DNA from 2 places in the Adlercreutzia sp. ZJ154 genome. Region 2 is predicted to be linked to the other one. Evidence: predicted binding sites of a transcription regulator. Region 2 holds the regulator's gene; the other holds the start of a gene.
What was found. The regulator HrcA, encoded in region 2, represses chaperone genes, less so after heat shock. The targets are predictions, from matches to a motif close to TNTTAGCANNCNNNNNNNNNGNNTGCTAANA.
Positions count from the first base shown of each region.

Region 1: a site for HrcA is predicted at 1,335-1,365, ahead of G7Y37_RS08270 (ATP-dependent Clp protease ATP-binding subunit). Genes of this name have one in related genera too.

Region 1 covers NZ_JAAKEF010000023.1:4,664-8,095, forward strand. The annotation lists gene G7Y37_RS08265 (glucosaminidase domain-containing protein) at 1-1,253, shown strand, start outside; gene G7Y37_RS08270 (ATP-dependent Clp protease ATP-binding subunit) at 1,414-3,432, shown strand, end outside.
Region 2 covers NZ_JAAKEF010000001.1:145,047-148,478, reverse strand. The annotation lists gene dusB (tRNA dihydrouridine synthase DusB) at 1-654, shown strand, start outside; gene hemW (radical SAM family heme chaperone HemW) at 657-1,772, shown strand; gene G7Y37_RS00690 (heat-inducible transcriptional repressor HrcA) at 1,847-2,584, shown strand; gene dnaJ (molecular chaperone DnaJ) at 2,593-3,432, shown strand, end outside.

The DNA.
Region 1 (3,432 bases), on a different contig from region 2:
CTTCAGATAATGAAAGCAGTAGCAATGATGCATCTGAAAAAGAAGAAACTCCCAGCGTACCTGAGTTAGTAGTGCCGCATCCTGTTTTTGGCGGTTTAGCCTCAGATGCTGAAAGTGATGCACCAGCTTATCCTCAATGGAGCTACAACGGTGATGCTACTTATACGCCTCACAACATTGGCGTAAACATGACCACCGAGAAATTTGTTGCAGTTATAGGCGAACAAGCAAGACAAATTGCAGATGAAAGCGGCTTATATGCGTCTGTGATGATTGCTCAGGCTATTCTTGAGTCAGCTTCTGGCAATTCGGCTTTGGCTACTGCTCCTAATAATAATTTGTTTGGTATAAAGGGTGCCTATAATGGCAGCAGCGTTAACATGCGCACTGTCGAATATGATGATAGCGGCATGATGTATATAACCGATTCTGATTTTCGCAGTTATCCCACTATGCGCGATTCGCTAACTGATTATGCATTGCTTTTGACTAATAGCATGGGTGGATTCTACAGCGGGGCATGGAAATTGAATGCCGAGACATATGTAGATGCCTGCGATTTTCTGCAAGGTCGCTACGCTACCGATATTGCATATTCCGCCAAACTGCAAGATCTTATTGTTACATACGATTTAACTCGTTACGATGAGCCACTAGATTACGTTCTTACTCATACATATGAAGTAGTTGATAACGACGGTCAGTTTTATTCTTCTGAAGCAAATTTGGAAACAGGTGAGCTTCAGATGGAGCAACGTGATTTGGTTGATTTAGTAGTTGAGGCAACTTCGCATCTTGGTGAAGATTATGTATGGGGTGGCACAACTCCCGGCTCATTTGATTGCTCTGGCTTGGTTCAGTATGCTTACCGTCAGGCAATGGGAGTTGAAATTCCGCGTACAACTCATTATCAGTGTATGCAGGGTGACGATGTAGATTTTAACGATTTGCATATGGGCGATTTGCTTTTCTTCACCTATGAAGATAACACTGTTGGACATGTTGGTATGTATTTGGCTGAAGGGTGCTTTATCGAAGCGCCGCAGACTGGAGAAGTTATCAAAATTACTTCTATGTCAGAGAAGATGCCAACATTTGCGAAGCGTATCATAGAAAGTAAACCAGTTGATAAGGAGCTTGCGCAGAAGTCCACTTCTGAGCGATGGGAGAAGGCAGTAGCGCTTATACGTACACAGCAAGCAAGCGATGCAGCCGATGCGCTTCCAATATCGATTGGTGGTAAGCGTGATTAACGCATGTTTGAAATAGTTTTATCTGGAGCGGGACCGTTTGGTCCCGCTCTTGTTTGTATAGCATATGGGTATGTTGTGCTTGGCTAGCACTCTAGCCCAACGACTGCTAAAATTGCATTCGAAAAAAAAGATTGTGATAGCGTGTTAGAAATGAGGGAACATGTCATTTGAAAAATTTACAGATAAAGCTCGAAAGGTGCTGGTGCTGGCTCAGGATGAAGCGCGGGCTCTGCATCAGCCATATGTTGGTACAGAGCATATTCTGCTTGGGCTTATAAAAGAAAAAGAGGGTTTGGCGGCACAGGCTATAGAGCGCATGAATGTATCGTATGACGATGTAGTTCAGGCTATACGTCAGGTTTCTTCAATAGATGAAGATACTGATGTGTCGGGGCATTTAGCTTTTACTCCTCGCGTAAAACGAGTGTTAGAGAATTCGCTGCGTGAAGCCATGCAGATGGGGCAAAGTTATATATCTACAGAACATTTGCTATTAGGTATTGTTCGAGAAGGAGAGGGTACTGCCCTAGATGTGCTTTCGCGTTTAGGAATTAGCGGTGATGACATTCGGTCAACAATGAACGATATAGTTGGTCAGACACCGGTAATGGCAGGTCGTAATTCGTTTGATCCTATGGGCGGCAGTCACGATAGCATGTTGAACGAATTTGGAACCGACCTTACTAAAAAAGCGCATGATGGTAAGCTTGACCCTGTAATTGGTCGCGCTGCAGAAATAGAGCGCGTAATGCAGATTTTGTCTAGGCGGCAGAAGAACAATCCGCTTATTTTAGGAGAACCGGGCGTAGGTAAAACTGCTATTGCAGAAGGGCTAGCTCAACTTATCGCATCGAATCAAGTTCCTGATTTGTTGCGCAATAAACGTCTGATAACACTTGATGTATCGGCTCTTGTCGCTGGTAGTAAGTATCGCGGTGAATTTGAAGAGCGTATGAAGAAAGTTATCAAAGAGGTAATGGATGCAGGTGACGTACTGCTATTCATCGATGAGATACACACGATAATAGGTGCTGGATCTGCTGAAGGCTCTATAGATGCAGCTGCAATATTGAAACCTCCGCTGTCGCGTGGCGAAATCCAGATAATTGGTGCTACTACATTAGATGAATACCGCAAACATTTAGAGAAGGACTCTGCATTTGAGCGGCGTTTCCAGCCCCTTACGATAAAAGAGCCAAATGAAGAGCAGGCTGTACGTATTTTGGAAGGCTTGCGTGATAGATACGAAGCGCATCATCAGGTGCATTTTACTGAAGAGGCGCTTCAGGCTAGCGTTTCGCTTGCCAATCGCTACATTCAAGATAGGTATTTGCCCGACAAGGCGATAGATGTCCTAGATGAAGCTGGTGCGCGCATGCGTATACGCAATATGACGCTGCCGCCAGAATTGCGCGAATTGGATGACCAGATAAGGCGTGTTCGCCAAGATAAAGACAAAGCCATAGGTGAACAGAATTTTGAGCGTGCAGCTTCACTTAGAGATAAAGAAGCCGAGCTTAAAACCAAGCGCGAAGAAGCCGAGAAACAGTGGGAGGCTGATTCAGCGAAGAGTATCAACCAAGTTACTATGGAAGATGTCGCTGATGTTATATCGATGTCTACCGGAGTTCCGGTGTCTAGCTTGACAGAGGCTGAAACAGAGAAACTTTTGCGGATGGAAAGCGTCTTACATGAACGCGTAATTGGACAAGAAGAGGCAGTTACAGCGCTATCGAAGGCTATTAGACGTTCGCGTTCTGGATTGAAAGACCCGAAGCGCCCGGCTGGCTCGTTCATCTTCTTAGGTCCCTCTGGTGTTGGCAAAACAGAACTTGCAAAATCGCTTGCGGAATTTCTCTTTAATTCCGAAGATGCGCTGTTGTCGTTTGACATGTCGGAATACATGGAGAAGCATGCAGTTTCGCGTTTAGTTGGTTCGCCTCCGGGGTATGTCGGCTTTGATGAGGGTGGTCAGCTTACAAAGGCGGTACGTCAGCGTCCGTATTCTGTGGTGCTGTTCGATGAAATAGAGAAAGCGCATCCGGATGTATTCAATATTTTATTGCAGATACTTGAAGAAGGTAGGTTAACCGATGCACAGGGACGCACGGTCGATTTCCGCAATACGGTTATTATTCTTACCTCTAATGTAGGTGCGCGTGAAATTGCACAGTCCACT
Region 2 (3,432 bases):
GATGGCTCTGCGCTTATGAAGACACCAAAACTTGCTGCTGAAATAGTAAAGTCAGTTGCAAGTGTGGTGAAACATCCGGTCACTGTGAAATTTCGCCGCGGATACAGCGAAGAGACAGGCGAGACAGCACCCGCTTTCGCCAAACATATGGAAGAGGCTGGCGCAGCTGCAGTATGTGTTCATGGTAGGTTTTCAACCCAGATGTATCGCGGTGTTTCTGATATGTCAACCATTGCTAGAGTTAAGTCTTCTGTATCTATTCCGGTTATAGGTAACGGCGATATCAAATGCGCCTCAGATGCTATACGCATGATCGATAAGACAGGCTGCGACGCGATTATGGTGGCGCGCGGCGCGCAGGGTAATCCGTGGATATTCACTCAGATTAAAGCAGCTTTAGATGGTGCTGCGCAACCGAGTATTCCTACGATGGAGCAGCGTATATCAATGGCGCGCCAACATGCACAGCTTTTAAGTCAGCGCGAAGGGCGCAATATTGTACGCATGCGCAAACATGCCATGTGGTATATAACCGGAATGCCTTTCGCTAGCGCCGCAAGAGGGCGCATTAATCAGTGTGAATCGTTAGAAGATTTCGAAGAGTTGTTTGATTCTTTACTGCATAGGACACATATCGTTGCGGAAGAGGGATAAGCATGCCACACGATCCTTACAAAGCTCTCTATATCCATATTCCCTTTTGTAAAAGTAGGTGCATCTATTGCGATTTCACAACAAAAGCCCAAGATAGTTCTTCCCCTGAAATAACAGAGTACTTTGAAGATCTTATATCAAAGATTCGCGAATTTTCCAAAGCAGGTGAACTGTCTTCAATTGAAACTGTTTACATAGGAGGTGGCACACCCACGCATGCAGGAAATGCAAACTTAACAAGTTTGTTGTATGCGCTTGGAATTAGCATGCATCTAACGCCTAGCGTAGAGTGCACCGTAGAGGCAAATCCAGAATCATTGGATGAACGAATGGTGGATGATCTGTGGGCGCTTGGCGTAAATAGGCTTTCGTTGGGTGTACAGAGTTTCGATGATAATTTATTGTCGTTAATTGGACGCGCGCATAATTCTGAGGAAGCCGCAAACGCAATACGTACAGCGCAGCGCAAATTTGAGAACATAAGCGTAGACTTGATGTGCGGACTTCCCGGGCAAACCCTTGATAGTTTTATATCAGATGCGCGCCAAGCGATAGAACTTGGAGTAAAGCACATAAGCATCTACCCACTTAGCGTAGAAGAGCATACTCCGCTAAATAATATGATTTGCGCCAATATGCTTCCCGAGCCTGATGAAGACTTACAAGCCGATATGATGGAAGAAGCCAGTCGCATTTTACGTCAAAGTGGGTTTTTGCATTACGAAGTAGCTAATTACGCAATACCCGGATATGAAAGCAGACATAATTGTTCATATTGGCAAGGAATTCCTTATTTAGGTATTGGATTTTCCGCCACCACTATGACCCAAAATGCTAGTCGGCGCATGCGAGTACAAGATAATCATGTAGTAGACGATCTGAATGCCTCTCAAATGGTGGCAGAAGATCTTATGCTTGCAATGAGAATGGCTAAAGGTGTATCAGATGATAAGTTGAATGAAGCTGCATTGATTCTTCCGCAAGCTATGCAAGCTTTTCAAGACTTGGCTGCAGATGGATTTTTGGAACATGCCGATAATAGATGGCAACCAACAAAGCGCGGTTGGTTGTGCGGCAATCATCTTTATGGAGCACTTTTAGATTTATCTAATCAATAATTAGCACTCTAGACCTTCGGCTGCTAAAATAAGACACACTGTATACAATAGTTTGAATTTTGGAAGCGAGGAAGATGCTCTCCGATAGGCGACAGCAGGTTTTACGGGCGCTCATAGAAGAATATATAGCTCATGCTATGCCCGTAGGGTCGCGAACCATAGTTGAACATTATGGTTTAGGTGTCAGTTCTGCTACGGTCAGAAACGATTTATCTGCCCTAGAAGACGAAGGTTACATCCAGCAGCCACACACATCTGCAGGACGCATTCCCACTGATGCGGGATATCGCGCTTACGTCGAAGAGCTAATAGCATCGGGTGCGCTTAAAGACGATCATCCACATCGCTCACTTGTAGAGCAATTGCGCAAAAGTGCCGATGTTTTGGATGAACTTATGGAGCGTACTTCTGCCGAACTTGCTCGTCTAACTGATTGTCTATCTTTGGTTTTACCGCCCGATGAAGGAGAAACTCATCTTCGCCAGATTTCACGAATGGGTCTTTCCGCATTGATGCGAAAACCGGAGTTTCAAGATTCGTCTACCTTATTACCCCTGATGGAAATATTAGAAGATGAATCGGTATTGCTTAGCGTATTCAATGACGAAGGGCAGCGCAGCGGCAATATAATGGTGCGCATTGGAAGCGAAAACGCATCTGCTGGGCTCTCTGGCGTTTCGGTTATTACCGGAGTATATGGTAGAGGATCTGCTCAGGGAATAGTAGCCGTTATAGGACCTACACGTATGGATTACACAGGCGTTATTCGTGCAGTAAGAGCAGCACGAGACGCAATGGGAGAGAATGGATAAAACACAATATGCCAACTGCTACGAAAGATCTATATGAAATCTTAGGCGTTTCTCGTGATGCAAATGAAACCGAAATAAAGAAGGCTTACAGGCGACGCGCTCGCGAATTGCATCCCGATGTTAATAAATCTCCAAATGCAGAAGATGAATTCAAAGAATTAAACGAGGCATACGATGTGCTCTCTGATGCATCTAAAAGAGCGCAATATGATCGTTTTGGTACCATTCCCGGGGCTGCCGGGGGAGGTAGTGGATACGTTGATTTTGAAGATATTTTCGGTGGCGGATTCGGTGGAATGGGCGATATATTCTCGTCTTTCTTTAGCGGCTTTGGCTCAAACGCTGCGCGTCAGGTGCGCAAAGATGGTCGAGATATGGGCATCGGATTAAAGATTACTCTGGAAGAAGCAGCTAAAGGTGTAAAAAAAGAGATCGTATACGATAGATTAGCACCATGCGCCGATTGCAATAGCACAGGTCTTGGCCCAGATGGCAAAAGCGTACAATGCCCTGAATGCGGAGGCACCGGACGCGTAGTTACAGTACAACGAACATTTTTGGGAGATATGCAATCGTCTCAGACTTGTTCGAAGTGTAATGGCACAGGCGAGAGCATAGAAGGCGCATGTGAAGAATGTGGCGGACAGGGTCGTATTCCAGATAGACAACGCGTTTCTGTAGAAATACCTGCAGGAATCCACGATGGTCAGCAACTCCGTGTTCCTAATTACGGCGAAGCGGGATTGCAGGGTGCGCCCTCTGGCGATTTGATTGTAACTATTCGCATGCAGCCGCATGAATACTACGAGCGTGACGGCGATAATCTGCATGCCCAAATTGATATTTCT